Regions from separate parts of the Desulfotomaculum sp. OF05-3 genome, predicted to be linked through region 2. Evidence: a T-box and tRNA genes for the amino acid it is inferred to sense, from the RefSeq annotation. Region 2 holds a T-box; the other regions hold tRNA genes.
The links. The T-box of region 2 lies ahead of leuS (leucine--tRNA ligase). A T-box ahead of a tRNA ligase gene usually reads a tRNA of that ligase, here a tRNA-Leu.
Positions count from the first base shown of each region.

Region 1: it has a tRNA-Leu gene. The T-box ahead of leuS (leucine--tRNA ligase) is inferred to sense a tRNA for this amino acid. The anticodon was not compared.
Region 3: it has a tRNA-Leu gene. The T-box ahead of leuS (leucine--tRNA ligase) is inferred to sense a tRNA for this amino acid. The anticodon was not compared.

Region 1 is NZ_QWGO01000017.1:52,385-58,274, reverse strand. Features, by position in the region: gene DXA87_RS10460 (glycoside hydrolase family 13 protein) at 1-209, shown strand, start outside; tRNA gene DXA87_RS10455 (tRNA-Tyr) at 256-337, shown strand; tRNA gene DXA87_RS10450 (tRNA-Phe) at 563-635, shown strand; tRNA gene DXA87_RS10445 (tRNA-Gly) at 674-744, shown strand; gene DXA87_RS10440 (bifunctional homocysteine S-methyltransferase/methylenetetrahydrofolate reductase) at 858-2,630, shown strand; gene DXA87_RS10435 (ATP-binding protein) at 2,794-4,050, shown strand; tRNA gene DXA87_RS10430 (tRNA-Leu) at 4,300-4,379, shown strand; gene DXA87_RS10425 (manganese efflux pump MntP family protein) at 4,599-5,162, shown strand; gene DXA87_RS10420 (VanW family protein) at 5,361-5,890, shown strand, end outside.
Region 2 is NZ_QWGO01000013.1:54,667-60,556, forward strand. Features, by position in the region: gene DXA87_RS08870 (glycosyltransferase family 2 protein) at 395-1,414, shown strand; gene DXA87_RS08880 (sulfite exporter TauE/SafE family protein) at 1,758-2,516, opposite strand; T-box leader at 2,774-3,046, shown strand; gene leuS (leucine--tRNA ligase) at 3,223-5,634, shown strand.
Region 3 is NZ_QWGO01000012.1:90,517-96,406, reverse strand. Features, by position in the region: gene coaE (dephospho-CoA kinase) at 1-266, opposite strand, end outside; gene polA (DNA polymerase I) at 267-2,900, opposite strand; gene DXA87_RS08540 (zf-HC2 domain-containing protein) at 2,940-3,287, opposite strand; tRNA gene DXA87_RS08535 (tRNA-Leu) at 3,378-3,460, opposite strand; gene DXA87_RS08530 (phosphoribosylaminoimidazolecarboxamide formyltransferase) at 3,534-4,712, opposite strand; gene DXA87_RS08525 (IMP cyclohydrolase) at 4,739-5,452, opposite strand; gene DXA87_RS08520 (hypothetical protein) at 5,758-5,890, shown strand, end outside.

The DNA of each region.
Region 1 (5,890 bases), on a different contig from region 2:
ATGCACAGAGAGTCCGGATCCCGGTATGGGAAGCGGAGGTGACCGCAGATGCCATGGTCCGTGTGATGCTCACGGACGCGAAGCGCTACAATGTAGGAAGCCTGAAATACCCGGTGGTGGATGGTGTGATGGAAGTGGAGCTTCCGGGAAATGGAGCGATGATCTTTATCGCGCGGAGTTCTGGGCAGGATGATGAAAAAACTGCTTGATTTTTGAATTAATGTATGGTATCATTTTGAATTGTCAGAATGATATGGGCGGATTCCCGAGTGGCCAAAGGGGACAGACTGTAAATCTGCTGCAACTTGCTTCGGTGGTTCGAATCCACCTCCGCCCATTATTGATCCAGGGAGTTAGGGAATGAAAAGTCCCAGATTGGAATGAGCAGTTCTTGGCGAGCTGCGGAAAGCCCATCTCGGGAACTGCGTCCCCGAGATGTACGTTGATTTGTAAATACAAATCAACGAATAAATTTCCAAATAAAATTCCTTATGTGAGCAAGCTCTCAACGGAATTTTCTTCGTAAATTTATTACCTTTCCTCTGTGCTTCCAAATTTATGCGCCCAGATAGCTCAGTTGGTAGAGCAGAGGACTGAAAATCCTCGTGTCGCTGGTTCGATTCCAGCTTTGGGCACTAGAGGTAATGGCAAAGTTGCCTCTCATTACTTATACGCGGGTGTAGTTCAATGGTAGAACACCAGCCTTCCAAGCTGGATACGTGGGTTCGATTCCCATCACCCGCTCTTCTTATGAATTGCCGGATCTCTGAATTTCAGAGGTCCGGTTTTTCTATATAATAATTGTGTCAGAATGTCAGACTACCCCATAAAAGCTGATACCCCACAGGAGGACGAACATGAATTTACGCGAATATCTGAAAACCACCAACCTCATCACCGACGGCGCCTTCGGAATCTATTTTGCCGCAAAATACCAGACTCAGGATATCCCGGAGCTGGCAAATATTACTGCGACGGAGAAAGTAAAGAAGATCCACGAGGAATACCTGAATGCCGGAGCGAAATTTATCAGGACAAATACGTTTGCGTCAAACAAAGAAACACTGCAGGAGGATTTTGCGGAAGTTGAGAAAAACATTCAGGCGGCGGTTGAGATCGCGAGAGACGCGGTAAACGGGAGAGATGCCTGGATTGCGGGAGATATCGGCCCGATTCCGGTGAATGGAGCGGAGGACGCGGCGGCAGCGGCGGACGAGTATTATCAGATTGCGAAGACCTTTGCGGAGCGCGGTGTCACAGTTCTGGATTTTGAGACATTCGCGGACCTCGACGGAATTCTCCCGGCGATCAAAAAGATCTGCGCGGAATATGAGATGTTTATCATGGTCTCCTTCTCTGTAAACCAGTTCGGCTACAGCGCGGCGGGACTCAGCGCGAAGCGCCTGTTAGCGGATGCGGCGGCTGTTCCGGAGATCGATGCGGTGGGCTTAAACTGCGGCGTAGGTCCAGCCCATATGCGCCAGATCCTGGAAAAGGCAGGACGTCCTGGGGATAAGTTCCTGCTTGCGATCCCGAATGCGGGATATCCGACACTGACAAGAAATAAGCTCCAGTTTGGCAACACACCGGCATACTTTGCGGAGAAGATGAAGGAACTTCAGGCGCTCGGCGCAGATATTCTCGGCGGATGTTGTGGAACGACCCCGGAATTTATCGGAGAAATGTCTTTATGGGACGGAATCTTAAACAAGATTGTCCTGGATACAGAGACGGATAATGGGGAGCAGACGGGACATGTCCAGAGACATGGATTCCTTTACGATGAAAACGGAGAGAGGAAACAGAAAAAGCTCATCGCGGTAGAACTTGCCCCGCCCTTTGATGCGGATGATGAGAAGCTTTTGGAGTCGGCCCATCTTTTAAAGAATGCGGGCGTGGATGTCCTCACATTCCCGGATTCCCCGTCCGGGCGGACAAGAGTCGATTCCGTCCTCATGGCGAGCAAGGTCCGTCAGGCTACAGGCCTTAATGTGATGCCGCATATCTGCTGCCGTGACCGGAATGCCATCGCTATGCGGTCCCTGTTTTTGGGAGCGGCCATCAATGACATCCATAACTTCTTAATTATTACAGGAGATCCGATCCTGTCCACAGCGAGACAGACCGTAAAGGCGGTGTTCAACTCCGACTCCACCGGTCTCATGAAGATCGCAAAGGAGATGAACGAGGATGTCTTCGCGAAGAACCCGCTCTGCTACGGCGGTGCCATCAACCAGGGAAGAAAGAACTTGGATGTGGAGATTGGACGTGTGAAGAAAAAGATGGAAGAGGGCGCGGAGTTCTTCCTGACCCAGCCGGTATTCACGAAGGAGGACGCGGCGAGACTGCGCCGGATCAAGGAGGAGACGGGCGCGACAATCCTCTGCGGGATCATGCCGCTGATCAGCAGAAAAAATGCCATGTTCATGAAAAATGAGATCGCAGGCGTCAACGTGACGGACGAGATCGTTGCCAGATACCCGGAGAAAGCGAACCGCAAGGAAGGCGAGGCAGCGGGAATCCAGCTCGCGAAGGAAGTCATGAAGATGGTGGAAGATTTTGCGGACGGATATTACTTCTCATTCCCGTTCAATAGAGTCTATATGCTGCAGGACATCATGGGAAAATAAAGAACTGCAAAGATACAGATTGACAGCTTTTTTTCCTTATGTTATCATGTCAACCGTTGTATAAAATCGGAAACTCCTTGAAAATACAGGGATTTTCTTCCTATAGAAACAGTGACGGCACCCCGGCACCCGGAGACGGCCGTAAACGGAGAATAGAAAAAGAATGATTAAAACGATTACAGCCGCAGAGCTGATCAATGGAAGAACCTTTGACCGGACGATCATTGACATCCGTCCGGCGGAGGAATACAAAAAGGGGTCCATGGACGCCGCCTTAAATATCCCGGAGGACAAGCTGGTGGAATATCTGGAGAATCCGGAAGAGGCGGATCTGGAATCCGGCACCATCGGCGATGGAAAAGCCTGGGAAGAGGGCGTGAATGTGGGAAAGCTTCTCGCGGCGATCCCGAAGGACAAGCCGGTATGGGTACTCTGTCACACCGGAAATAAGAGTCTTTACGTTGCAGAGCTTATGAGCGATGCGGGCTTTGATGCCGGAAGCGTGGAGGGCGGATACCGTTCCTTCCTGCGCCTGTCCTTATCCATGATGGTCATGAACGAGGAAGAGGTCACGGAGCGGACGAAAGCCATCGAGCGCAGCATCATCACGAAATACCGCAAGTCCATCTGGAGACGGTTCACAAAGGGAGTCCATGACTACGAGTTAATTAAGGAAGGCGATAAGATCGCGGTCTGCATTTCCGGCGGAAAAGACTCGATGCTGATGGCGAAGCTTTTACAGGAGCTGCAGCTTCACGGCAAGGTAAAATTCGACCTCGTATTCCTTGTGATGAATCCGGGCTACAACGAGGACAACTGGAATATCATCTTAAACAACGCGAAGCTTCTCGGCATCCCGATCAATGTGTTTGAGAGCGATATCTTCAATATTGTCGCTGACGTGGATAAGAGTCCGTGCTATCTCTGTGCGAGAATGCGCCGCGGTTACCTTTACTCCCACGCGAAGGAGCTTGGCTGCAATAAGATCGCATTGGGGCATCATTTCGATGACGTGATCGAGACGACGCTCATGGGCATGCTGTACAGCGGAAAAGTCGAGACGATGATGCCGAAGCTCCACAGCAAGAACTTCGAGGGCATGGAGCTGATCCGCCCGATGTACATGGTCCGCGAGGCGGACATCAAGGCCTGGAGGGATTACAACAACCTTCACTTTATTCAGTGCGCCTGCCGCTTCACCGAGCGCTGCGCGACATGCGGCGGCGAAAAGGGATCGAAGCGCGACGAGATGAAGGAGCTGATCGCGGAGCTCAGGAAGCGCTGCGATACCATCGACATGAACATTTTCAACAGTGTCCACAATATTAATTTAAAAACGGTCATCGGCTATCACAAGGGAGACTGGACGTATAATTTCCTGGATGACTACGATGAGGAAGAGAAGAAAATGCCGCGGTAGATAAGGATATTTTAGGGCGTCAGTCGGTGGAAAGTTACTTTTCATGGGTAGGAATTTTCTGAACTGAAAATTCCGTATGATACCGTTATGACCGCGGATTTTGCCGGTTCGGAATGCGAAGCATCGGCAAAATCCTGTTACAGTGCCCGTGTACTGTAACTCTGTGGGAATCCTGTGCGGAAAATAAAACAAAAGCGTAATTGACAATTCTTTTTAAACACGCTATAATGAGATTCTATCGGAGATCATGCGGATGTGGCGGAACTGGCAGACGCACCAGCCTTAGGAGCTGGCGGGCAACCGTGGGGGTTCAAATCCCTTCATCCGCATTCTTCTTTAGGATCACGAATCGAATAACTACCAGAATAAGGGAGTAGTCGGCGCCGCTGGCGCAGTAAGGCCAACATACTGGAAATGATCCTGGTTTTACTTTAAATGATGAGACTTATCTGTCGGGAAAAGACAGAGAGGGTCTCTTTTTTTATGCATTTGCGAGCCTCTCACTGGTGGGAAAATCAACAAGAAATAAAATTTGGAGGAAATGATCTATGGGACTTCTGGAATTGTTTATTCTGGCAGTAGGGCTGTCGATGGACGCCTTCGCGGTGTCTGTCTGTAAGGGCTTGTCGGTAAAAAAGATGGAACCGAAGCACGCGCTGATCTGCGGTGCATATTTTGGCGGATTCCAGGCTCTGATGCCGACGATCGGCTACCTTCTCGGAAGCCAGTTTGAGTCCATGATCACACAGATCGACCACTGGATCGCCTTTGTGCTTCTCGGGATCATTGGATCAAGCATGATCAAAGAATCCAGAGAGGATGAAGAGGAAGAGGTCAGCGCGAGCTTTGATGTGAAAACCATGCTGGCGCTGGCGGTTGCGACGAGTATCGATGCCCTCGCCGTGGGAGTCACCTTCGCATTTCTCCATGTAAATATCGTCTGGGCGGTGACCTTTATCGGCTGTACGACCTTTGTTTTGTCGGCAATCGGGGTAAAGGCCGGTAATGTATTTGGGATGAAATATAAGTCGAGGGCGGAGCTGGCCGGCGGCGTGATCCTGATACTCATGGGAGTTAAGATCCTGCTGGAGCATCTGGGATTTTTAGGCTGATATGAGATACAAATAGACCTCCTGGATTCTTGACAATGGTTTGGCAGACCGATATAATGAGTGAGTATCTGAGAAGCGTACAGCAGTGTACGACGAACATTGTATACATCAGGGTTCAGCGTCATTTGATGCGGACCCTGTAACTATGTTGACATAAGCATGGAAAACGATTCTAATTTTCCGGAAAGTTGAAGAAATATGGAAAAGAGAAACACAAACAGACAGAGAGAACATCGGGACGAGTACCGCCAGCATTCCCCGGCGTGGATCCGGGCACAGCGCAGGAAGAGAAAGCGCATTATGAGACGGCGGATCATGATCGGCAGTGCGGTGATCTGCGTCGTGCTGATCGCGGGCGTGATCCGGATCTTTTCCGGCGGAAAGAGCCACGGAAAAGAGACGGAGGCCAGTGCCATCGAGGAATCCACATTCCAGGCCTCCGATATCAGTGTAAATGGAATTTCCTTAAAGGGAATGACGAGAAGTGAGGCGAAGGCCGCTATTGAAAAAGAATATCCGTGGAAGGTGACGATCACCTACAACGGGGAGAGTATCGACGCGGAGAACCTGATCGACACTGATCTTGACGCGTTTTTAGATGGAATCTGCACGGGAAAGGCAGAGGGAGAGTACACCTTCGCGGTTGAAGACTCCGAGGATCTGCAGTCCGCTGCGGCAGAGGCAGCGGCGGACGCGGCGGCGAAGTGGGATGTGAAGGCAAAGAACGG
Region 2 (5,890 bases):
GAAAAAACTCAAAGTTTTATGGTTTGACACATATAAAAATTTTCCGAACTGAAAATTTTGCATGACACCACGGTGGCAGCAGCCGAATGTACTCTGTACGTTACTGTACACGGGTAGGAATTTTCTGCACTGAAAATTCCGTACGATACACTTCTGGTAGCAGATTTTGCCGATTTGGAATGCGAAGCATCGGCAAAATCACGTTACTGTACACGCATGCGTGTACAGTAACCTCTGTACCGGAATGAAAGAGAATCGAAAGAAATAATTTTTTGCTTTTTCAGATAATTTATGCTAAAATAAGAACAACTGAGTCGAAAATCGCTGCCGTCCGTGTTCCACACAGCCGGTAACGAAAAACTTCCCATCTGGGGAACGTAAGGAGGAAACAATTTTGAAGCTGTTATCGATAGCAATTCCGTGCTATAATTCAGCGGCGTATATGGAAAATTGTATCAAGTCTCTGCTTCCGGGCGGAAATGAAGTGGAGATCCTGATCGTGGACGACGGTTCCACAAAAGACAATACGGCCGAGATCGCTGACCGCTATGAGAAAGAATATCCGGGGATCTGCAAGGCGATCCATCAGGAGAACGGCGGCCACGGAGCTGCCGTCAATGCCGGTTTAAAGGCCGCTTCCGGAATCTTTTTCAAGGTCGTGGACAGTGATGACTGGGTCAATGAGCAGGCATACAGACAGGTGCTTGACACCCTGCGCCGCTTCGTCTACGGAAAAGACACCCTCGATATGCTGATCACAAACTTTGTCTATGAGAAACAGGGCGCAAGACACAAGAAGGTCATGAGCTACAAGTTAGCGCTTCCGAAAGATGAGCTCTTTAGCTGGAACGATGTGAAGGTGTTCGTAGCAGGACAGTATATCCTGATGCATTCCGTGATCTACCGCACCGAGCTCTTAAGGGACTGTAAGCTGGAACTCCCGGAGCACACGTTCTATGTGGACAATATCTTTGTCTACGAGCCGCTCCCGCATGTACATACGATGTACTATCTTGATGTGAACTTCTACCGCTACTTTATCGGCCGCTCGGACCAGTCTGTCAACGAACAGGTCATGATCGGAAGGATCGATCAGCAGATCCGTGTGACGAAGCTGATGCTTGGCTACTACGATGTGACAAAGATCCAGAACCGGAAGCTCCGCCACTATATGGTCCGCTATCTGGAGATCATGATGGTCGTCTGCTCGATCCTTGCGATCAAGTCCGGCAGTGAGGAGAATATGGAAAAGAAAAAAGCGTTGTGGGAAGAACTGAAAAAATCCAATCCGGCGCTCTATCTGCGACTCCGCTGGGGCTTCCTGGGACAGGGCATGAACCTTCCGGGAAAAGGCGGAAGATCCCTCTCCATCGCGGGATATAAGATCGCGCAGAAGTTTTTCGGATTTAACTAAATGCCGGGAGATGGATCGAGATCAATGGAAAGTGGTACTACTTCAACCCGATCCCGGACGGAACAAAAGGCATCCTCTACGCAAACCGCAGGACTCCGGACGGCTGGTTTGTGACAGAGGACGGAAACCGGTACGGAAAGAGCAGGTAGTTTCCGGTGTGGTAAGAAGGAAACAGAGGGGAAAAAGATACGGCTGAATTGATGATAGTACACGAGCGTGCCTATGTAAAATAAGCACGCTCGTATAATTTACGCGAAGAACGATCCAAAGTCCGCGCATGCGTGAGACCGTGGCGACTATTGCGATGACAAGGGGAAACTCGCGAAACGTGTTTTCACTTGTTTTACTTTCCAAGAACAATTTTCACGATCAGCACCGTCACTACGCAGATCATCACCGGCCGGATGATCTTCGCGCCGTTTTTGATGGCGAAGCCGGCACCGATATAGTTTCCGAGAACGTTGCTTACGGCACACGGGATCGCGATCATGTAGAACACATTTCCGGAAAGGATATAGGAGAGAAGCGCTGTGTAGTTGGAAACGATCAACGTGAGCTTCGCGTTTCCGGAGGCAGTGCGGACATCATATTTTAAAAGAAACGTGAAGAGCAGCATGGCGATTGTGCCGCCGCCTGGTCCGTAGAGGCTGTCGTAAAGGCCGATGGTCATTCCGATAAAGAGGGCGCGGAGCACATTCGGCAGAATCAGCGGTTTTTTCGTATCGGTATAGTTCCAGGCATTCTTCATAAAGACCACGAGGACCGCGGTGAGTGGAAGCAGTACCATTAACATCGAGCGGATCTGTTCCTCTTTGAGGTAAAAGATGATCCTTGTTCCGAGCATGGAGCAGAGGAACGAGGTCACTGCGCTGATCAGTGTGATCTTAAGGTCGAGACAGCCATTTTTAAAGTATTTCCATGCCGCCACGGTGCTTCCGAAGGCGCACTGGAACTTGTTGCAGCCGTAAACATAGTAGATCGGCATTCCGCACATCATATAAGCCGGAAGCGCGATCAGGCCGCCTCCTCCGGCGATAGAGTCGATAAATCCCGCAATGAAGAGGAGCGGGCAGAGCCAGATCAGATTATGGATGTATTCCATGGATATCCCCCTTGTATTTTTGCGGCGGGCAGATGAAAAAATGCTGCAATGCCGCTTTTTCTGATAAAATTCAGGTTGAGACCTGTCCTTCCATACTATATAAGAACTCTCAAAAAGTCAACCGGTTTTCCGGCAGGAGCGCTTCTTTGCGCTGCACACTGCAGCCTGCCTGTCGGTGCGATGAACGCATTTCTGGCAGAATTGAACCGTACAAGACACCTTGACAGAACCGGGATTCTATGGTAAATTTATTGAGTTAAAATGCGTCGAAGAGGAACAGTAAGAGAGAAGACGGGGTACAGAGAACTGCCGGGCGGTGCGAGGCAGAGTCCAGAAGCTTTCCGAACTCGCCTCGGAGCAGCATGCTGAAAGAGCAGGCAGAGCAGCGGGAAAACGAAACGCTGTCTGCGGATATCCTCAGATAGGCATTGCCGGTTTCCGCCGTTATCGGAAAATGAGTGCATACGGGTGAAGCCCTGTATGAAATAGAGTGGTACCGCGTGAGAATCTAAGTCCCCCACGTCTCTATAAAATTATGATAGAGATAGAGGGACTTTTTTGTTGCCCAGAAACCAGAAAAGCGGTCAGGCAATCGAACAGGGTCTGGGAGTTCCCGGATTCCGGTAAATGCAGCGGCGGCAGGCGAAATCCGCGGAGCGTATTTTTGCACCGCCTTCAACGATATGAAATGGAGGAGAAAAGCGTCATGGCACAGTACAACCACACCGCCATTGAGAGCAAGTGGCGTGAGAACTGGGAAAAGAATCCGATCAATGTCAATGATGGAAAGAAAGAGAAGTATTACTGTCTGGATATGTTCCCGTATCCGTCCGGCAGTGGACTTCATGTAGGTCACTGGAGAGGTTATGTAATCTCCGATGTATGGAGCCGTTATCAGTTATTAAAGGGAAAATATGTGATCCACCCGATGGGCTGGGACGCGTTCGGCCTTCCGGCTGAGAACTACGCGATCAAGATGGGGGTTCATCCGGCGATCTCCACAGCGTCAAATATCAAAAATATCAAACGCCAGATCAACCAGATCGCAGCACTCTATGACTGGGATATGGAAGTAAACACGACAGATCCGTCCTTCTACAAATGGACCCAGTGGATCTTCGTACAGATGTTCAAAAAAGGACTCGCATATGAGAAGGAATTCCCGATCAACTGGTGTCCGTCCTGTAAGACAGGCCTCGCGAACGAGGAAGTTGTAAACGGCTGCTGCGAGCGCTGCGGCACACCGGTTACAAAGAAGAATCTCCGTCAGTGGATGTTAAAGATCACAGCATACGCAGACCGTCTTCTGGATGATCTTGACAAGCTTGACTGGCCGGAGAAGGTTAAAAAGATGCAGACAGACTGGATCGGTAAATCCTACGGTGCAGAAGTTGAGTTCCCGGTAAAGGGACGCGACGAGAAGATCACTGTCTACACGACAAGACCGGATACGCTTCACGGCGCAACCTTCATGGTACTCTCCCCGGAGCATAAGCTTGCGAAAGAGCTTGCAACGGATGAGACGAGAGAGGCTGTTGAGAAGTACATCTTCGACGCTTCCATGAAGTCCAACGTAGACCGTCTCCAGGGCAAGGAAAAGACAGGCGTATTTACAGGTTCCTACGCAATCAACCCGTTAAACGGAAAAGAGGTTCCGATCTGGCTGTCCGACTATGTACTTGCTGATTACGGTACCGGCGCTATCATGTGCGTACCTGCCCATGATGACCGTGACTTCGAATTCGCAAAGAAATTCGGTCTCCCGATCATCCAGGTCATCGCTCAGGACGGCAAAGAGATTGAGAATATGACAGAAGCTTACACAGACGCGAAGGGAACCATGATCAACTCCGGTGAGTGGAACGGCATGGAATCCTCCGTATTAAAGAAAGAAGCTCCGCACATCATCGAGAAGATGGGTATCGGTAAGAAGACTGTGAACTACAAGCTCCGTGACTGGGTATTCTCCCGTCAGCGTTACTGGGGCGAGCCGATCCCGATCGTTCACTGCCCGAAGTGCGGAAATGTTCCGGTTCCGGAGGATCAGCTTCCGTTAAAGCTTCCGGAGGTTGAGAGCTATCAGCCGACCGGTACCGGTGAGTCCCCGCTTGCGGCGATCGATTCCTGGGTCAACACGACATGCCCGTGCTGCGGCGCACCGGCAAAACGTGAGACAAACACCATGCCGCAGTGGGCCGGTTCTTCCTGGTACTTCTTACGTTATGTGGACAACAAGAACGATCAGGAACTCGTATCCAAAGAGAAAGCAGACAAGTACCTTCCGGTAGATATGTATATCGGCGGTGTTGAGCATGCTGTCCTTCACCTTCTGTACTCCAGATTCTACACGAAGTTCTTATATGATATCGGAGTGGTAGACTTTGACGAGCCGTTCAAGAAGCTGTTCAATCAGGGTATGATCACCGGTAAGAACGGTATCAAGATGAGTAAGTCCAAAGGAAACGTTGTCTCCCCGGATGATCTCGTAAGAGATTACGGCTGTGATGCGTTGAGAATGTACGAGCTCTTCGTTGGACCGCCGGAGCTTGATGCCGAGTGGGACGACAGAGGAATCGAGGGCGTTGCCAGATTCTTAAATCGTTTCTACAATCTTGTGATGGACAGCAAGGACAAGGATATCAAGGAGACAAAGGAGATGGTGAAGCTCCGCCACAAGCTTGTCTACGATATCGAGACACGTTTCAACCAGTTCAGCCTGAATACGGTCGTATCCGGATTCATGGAGTACTGCAATAAGCTCACAGACGTCGCAAAGAAGGAAGGCGGAATCGACAAGGAGACCTTAAAGACCTTCGTGATCTTACTGGCTCCGTTTACTCCACACCTTGGCGAGGAGCTCTGGAGAGAGCTTGGCGGTACAGACAGCGTATTCCACGCGACCTGGCCGGAGTGCGATGAGGAAGCCATGAAGGACGATGAGATCGAGGTTGCCGTACAGGTAAACGGTAAGGTCAAAGCGGTCATCATGGTTCCGGCTGACATCGCAAAAGAGGACGCGATCGCTGCGGGTAAAGCTGCGGTAGAAGGAAAGATCACCGGAAACATCGTGAAGGAGATCTATGTTCCGAAGAAGATCGTAAACCTTGTTGTAAAATAAAAAGTAATGATTCAGCAGGTCTGCGCATCTGCTGCGTTGATTGCAGTAAAGCATAAGCTTGAATGCAGTGAACAGTTACGATAAATAAGAGCAGCAGTTCAGACATGTGATAGAGACTGGGACCTGCTGCAGCAAATTGAGGCATTGAAAGTCGCTTTCTAAGCAGAAACGGCTTTCAGTGCCTTTTTTGCTTCTGTGAGTCAATAAAGACATATATTCCTCGCACATGTACATAATGTCAAAAAACAGAAAATAA
Region 3 (5,890 bases), on a different contig from region 2:
TTCATGGTTCTCAAGGCATCCTTATTACGGAAGATCATATCCGCAAGTGCCTTCCGGTCCACGGATCCGTCCGGGGCAAGGAATGACGTTCCAAGGGCCTCTGTGACCTTCTTTAAGCCCTCGCTTCCCGGCTCCATAAGCTCGTGGGCCACAAGATCCGCCAGAATGATCTTCGCTCCAAAATTCTCTTTCAATACCGCCAGCACACTGCTCTTTCCAGCGCCGACACCGCCTGTAATTCCAATAATTTTCTTCTTCTGTTCCATTTATTTCGCCTCAAACCAGTTCTTTCCGTCATGCATGTCGATCTCTAACTCCACCTTTAAGGATGCTGCATGGTGCATCTCCTCGGACAGGATCTTCATAACTGTCTCCTTCTCGTCCTCCGCTGTCTCGATGAGAAGCTCATCATGTACCTGCAGGATCAGCCTGGAGCGGAGGTTCTCTCTTCTCAGTCTCTCATCCACCCGGATCATGGCGATCTTGATGATATCGGCAGCGGTTCCCTGGATCGGGGAGTTCATCGCCACGCGCTCGCCGAAGGAACGCTGCATGAAGTTCGAGGATTTTAACTCCGGCACCGGGCGGCGGCGTCCGAACATGGTGGTGACGTACCCCTGTTCCTTTGCGTGAGCCACAAGGCTGTCAAGAAATGTCTTGACCTGTGGGTAAGTCTCAAAATACCGCTCGATATACTCCATGGCCTCTTTTCTGGAGATGCTCAGGTCCTCGCTGAGTCCAAAGGCACTGATCCCGTACACGATCCCGAAGTTGACCGCCTTCGCGTTGCGGCGCTGCAGTGGTGTCACCTCGTTTAACGGGATATGGAATACCTGGGATGCCGTGATGGCGTGGATATCCTGGGCAGTCTTATATGCCTCGATCAGACGCTCATCACCGGACATGTGGGCGAGAACGCGCAGCTCGATCTGGGAGTAGTCGGCATCCAGGAACAGGAATCCGTCCCGCGGGACAAAGACCTTCCGGATCTCCCGTCCAAGCTCCATGCGGATCGGAATGTTCTGGAGGTTCGGCTCCGTGCTGGAGATCCGGCCTGTCGCCGTGATCGTCTGGTTAAAGCGGCTGTGGATCCGGCCATCCTCTTTGATATATGTTCCCAGACCGTCCGCGTAGGTGGAATTTAACTTTGTATACTGCCTGTAATCTAAGATCTTCTGGATCACCGGGTAATCCGGGGCGAGCTTTTCAAGGACATCTGCCGCTGTTGAATAACCGGTCTTTGTCTTTTTTCCGCCCTTGATCTGCATCTTCTCAAACAGGATCTCGCCTAACTGTTTCGGGGAGTTGATATTGAACTCCTGTCCTGTCATCTCCCAGATCTCCTTCTCGAGAACGGCGATCTGTTTCTTCAATTTCCCGCCGTAGGCGGTGAGTTCTTCCCGGCGGACCGCAATTCCCTCATCTTCCATGTGGAATAACGTATAGATCAGCGGAAGCTCGATATTCCGGTACAGGTCCTCCATTCCTTCTGCTGCCAGACGCTCTGAGAGCGGTTTCCCGGCGGCAAAAGCGGTGTATGCCATAAGTCCCGCCATGCGCGTAAAATTATCCTGTTCTTTCGCGCAGGCGTCCTTATAGGACATCTTTTTGATCAGGTCTGTCTTTGACGGGACCGTCATGCCGAGAACATCCCTCGCAATGTCATCGTACCCATAGGTGTCCTTTAACGGATTTAAAAGGTACGCCGCGACACCCGCATCGTAAACGGTATCCCCGTAGGAAAGCTTCGCAAACGGCAAAGAATGCTTGAGATCCAGCACCCAGGCATGACCTGTGCGGCAGAGCTCTTCGTACTTTCCGGCGATATAGCTCTCCGTCATAAAACCTCCGACCAGGAAAATATAGCTTCCAGTCTCCTCAAAGCTTAAAGCGAGAGCTGTCACGGAGCCGTTCTCCGCCAGAAGCTCCATGCCGATGCGCTCTTCTTTTTTTGCCTTTTCAAAGAGCGCGTCCGCCTCTGAGAAATCTTCCACGAGGACAAACTGCTTCTCCGGTCCGCTCTCATTCCTGATCCCCTCGCCGAATCTCGCTGCGATGGACTTGAACTCCAGACGCTTCATGTATTCGTAAGCTTCCGGCGTGTAGAGATTCTCTAACTTCGCGTCCGCCATGGAAAACTCAATGGGGGCATCGACACAGATCCTTGCAAGCTTCAGGGAAAGCTCCGCAAGATCTCTGTGCTCCTCCAGCGCCTTTTTCGCGCGGGGCGGTTTCACCTCGTCGAGATGGGTATAGATGTTTTCCAGATTTTGATACTGCACAATGAGGCTTGTCGCCGTCTTCTCACCAATGGACGGAACCCCCGGGATATTGTCAGACTGGTCGCCCATCAGGGCCTTCACCTCGATAAACTGCTCCGGTGTTACCTGGTACTCCCGGATCACGTCCTCCGGGTAATAGTTGTGTACTTCTGTGGTTCCACGGCTTGTCTTCGTAAGACAGATCCGGATATGGGTGTCGGAAAGCTGTAAAAGATCCCGGTCTCCGGAGAGGATCGTCACCTCATATCCGTCTTTCTGCTCACGTTTCGCGATGGTTCCAAGGATATCGTCCGCCTCATATCCCTCTTTTGTGAGGATCGGAACACCCATGGCCGTCAGAACTTCCTTCATAAGCGGTACCTGCTCGTGAAGCTCCTCCGGCATCGGTTTTCTTGTTCCCTTGTAGGCGTCGAACATCTTATGTCGGAAGGTCGGCGCTTTTAAGTCAAAGGCCACCGCCAGGTAGTCCGCTTTCTCCTCATCGAGAACCTTGAATAAGATATTTAAAAAACCATAGACCGCGTTCGTGTGGAGACCTTCCGAGTTTGTCAGGTTCGGCACTCCGTAGAACGCGCGGTTTAAGATGCTATGACCGTCGATCAGTACAAGTTTTTCCATGTTCACTCCTTTTTCACGATAATATTTATAAGCTTCCTATTACAGAAATCCCATTGTTTTCCAGATCCGAAGCTGCAAAAGGATCATGGAGACTAACGCCATTCCACCCAGGGTCGTGACCGCATAGGCCGTGATCTGAAATATAGAGATATGGCGCAGGGTCCGGTAGGATTCCGCCACCTTCCGTTTCAAATCTCCGACGATGTCGTATGTTCCATCTGCCTCATCCAGCTTTTTTAAACCCACATCCACCATATAGTGGATCTCCAGTTCTTCCCTGCAGTTCTCACACGTCTTGATATGGTCCAGGAAATCTTCCAGCTCCGTCGGGGACAACTCATCCTTCATATACGGAACTACCATTTTTTCTGCTTCCACACAGGTCATGGAACACACTCCTTTCAGCTTTAATCTTAAGAAGCCCGCATAAATGCAAAAAGACACGACCATCTAATGAGAGTCATGTCTTTTCGTTTCTGCCGGCGGCCGGACTTGAACCGGCACGAAGTTACCCCCGTCAGATTTTGAGTCTGATGCGTCTGCCATTCCGCCACGCCGGCATATCTTCGCGGCTGTGTATTTCAACAGCCGCATATAAGTTTAGCATAATAATATCGAAATTGCAAGTTGTTTTTAGTGGTGGAACAGACGAATTCCGGTGAATGCCATCGCCATTCCGTATTTGTTGCACACATCGATCACGTTGTCGTCACGGACAGATCCACCCGGCTGTGCAATATACTTTACGCCGCTCTTGTGGGCACGTTCGATATTGTCGCCGAACGGGAAGAAGGCGTCAGAGCCGAGGGCCACATCCTGCATCTTGTCGAGCCATGCGCGTTTTTCCTCTTTTGTGAATACCGGCGGTTTTTCGGTGAATACTTTCTGCCACTCACCGTCTGCGAGAACATCCATATACTCGTCCCCGATATAAACGTCAATGGCGTTGTCGCGGTCCGCACGTTTGATCTTGTCGATAAACGGAAGGTTTAATACCTGCGGAGCCTGACGGAGAAACCAGTTGTCTGCCTTCTGACCTGCAAGACGTGTACAGTGGACACGGGACTGCTGGCCTGCGCCGATACCGATGGCCTGTCCTCCCTTCACATAGCATACGGAGTTGGACTGGGTGTACTTTAAGGTGATCAGGGAGATCATAAGGTCGATCTTTGCGGAATCCGGGATCTCCTTGTTCTCTGTCACAACGTTCGATAAGAGATCCTTATCGATCTTTAAGTTATTTCTTCCCTGCTCAAAGGTCACGCCGAATACCTGTTTGTGCTCGATCGGTGCCGGAACGTAGGACGGATCGATCTGGATCACATTGTATTTGCCGTTCTTTTTCTGTTTTAAGATCTCAAGAGCTTCCGGTTCATATCCCGGAGCGATCACGCCGTCGGATACCTCGCGCTTGATAAGCTTTGCGGTGTCAACATCGCAGACATCGGAAAGGGAAATAAAATCGCCGAAGGAAGACATACGGTCTGCTCCTCTTGCTCTCGCGTAAGCACTTGCAAGCGGGGAAAGCTCACCGAGATCGTCCACCCAGTAGATCTTTCTTAAAACTTCATCCATCGGAAGACCTACTGCGGCACCTGCCGGGGAGACATGCTTGAAGGAAGTCGCTGCCGGAAGACCTGTCGCTTCCTTTAATTCCTTAACGAGCTGCCAGCCGTTCAACGCGTCGAGAAGGTTGATGTAGCCCGGCTTTCCGTTTAAGACTGTGATCGGAAGATCACTTCCGTCTTCCATGTATACACGGGACGGTTTCTGGTTCGGGTTGCATCCGTATTTTAATTCCATTTCATTCATGATTTGCTTTTCTCCTTTTGATACGACTAGTGATTTTTATTTACGATTCTTGTCTCGTACTTTCCTGTCTCGATATCGATGAATCTTACAAAGAGGGATACCTTGTTGTCCTCATTCAGGCTCTCCCATACATTCTTTGTGAAGCTGTCGATATCGCCCTCAATGGCAATGCGTTTCGGCTCACCCTCAAAGCTCGGAAGCGGATTTCCGTCGTTCATGTAAGTGTGGATGAAACGTCCCTCACCGCTTAATGGCTTCTCATATGCGTATGTAAAGCGGCTGCAGCTCTCCGGGTTTCCATCACTGCTCTTTAAGATGGACATCGCAAAATTGTAGTTCCCGTTCTCAATGTGCATGATTCCGGAGATACGCGGAGTGTAGTTCGGGCCGTCCGGCTCAAACTCGCGGCAGCGCAGGGACTGCTCGAAGGTCTGCTGGCGGTCCATTCCGGCGTAGATCGTATCTGTCTGGTCGCCGTTTGTCACGATGGTCTTATTTCCGAGAACGCGCACCGGGGCGTAGATGATAAGGCTCGGGTCCTCTAATTTTGACGGATCAAACGCCTGAGTACGGATTCCTTCACCATCCTCTACAAAGACACGGTTGCGGCTGTTGCTGCTTCTTCCCATAATAAAATATGCGGTCACGGCTGTCTTTCCATCGGCTGATTTTCCGATCACGATTCCTCTTCCCGGATAAGAATTGTTTTTTAACTCCTCTGAAAGTGATAATAACTTCATGGAAGTACTCCTCCTGTTTTCGTATAAGATCACCGGAATTTGTACCGGCGACGGGTTTTAATTTTATGATAACATACTTCCTGCAGATTGAGTATTTAAAATTACTTATCAACGATCCCGGCGTTTCCTTATGAAATGCTTTCATTTATTTAACAAAATTGTAATGTGGCGTTCATGTACAAGAGGCAGGTTTTCATGGTATAATATAACTGTCTTAGAAAGATAAACCTGGTACCGGACAGGCTTTCTTCCATTCGCCTATTCCGATGCCGCATTAAAATACGATAAAAGGAGCTGATCTTCTTATGAGAAAAAATCTTTATAAATTTGCCGCTTTGACAATGTTTGCCGCATTATCCATCACCGCATGCAAAAAACACGAGGCTGTGGACATCTCTGGAATTCATACGTCCGCTGCGGAGACCATGGTGGAAACTA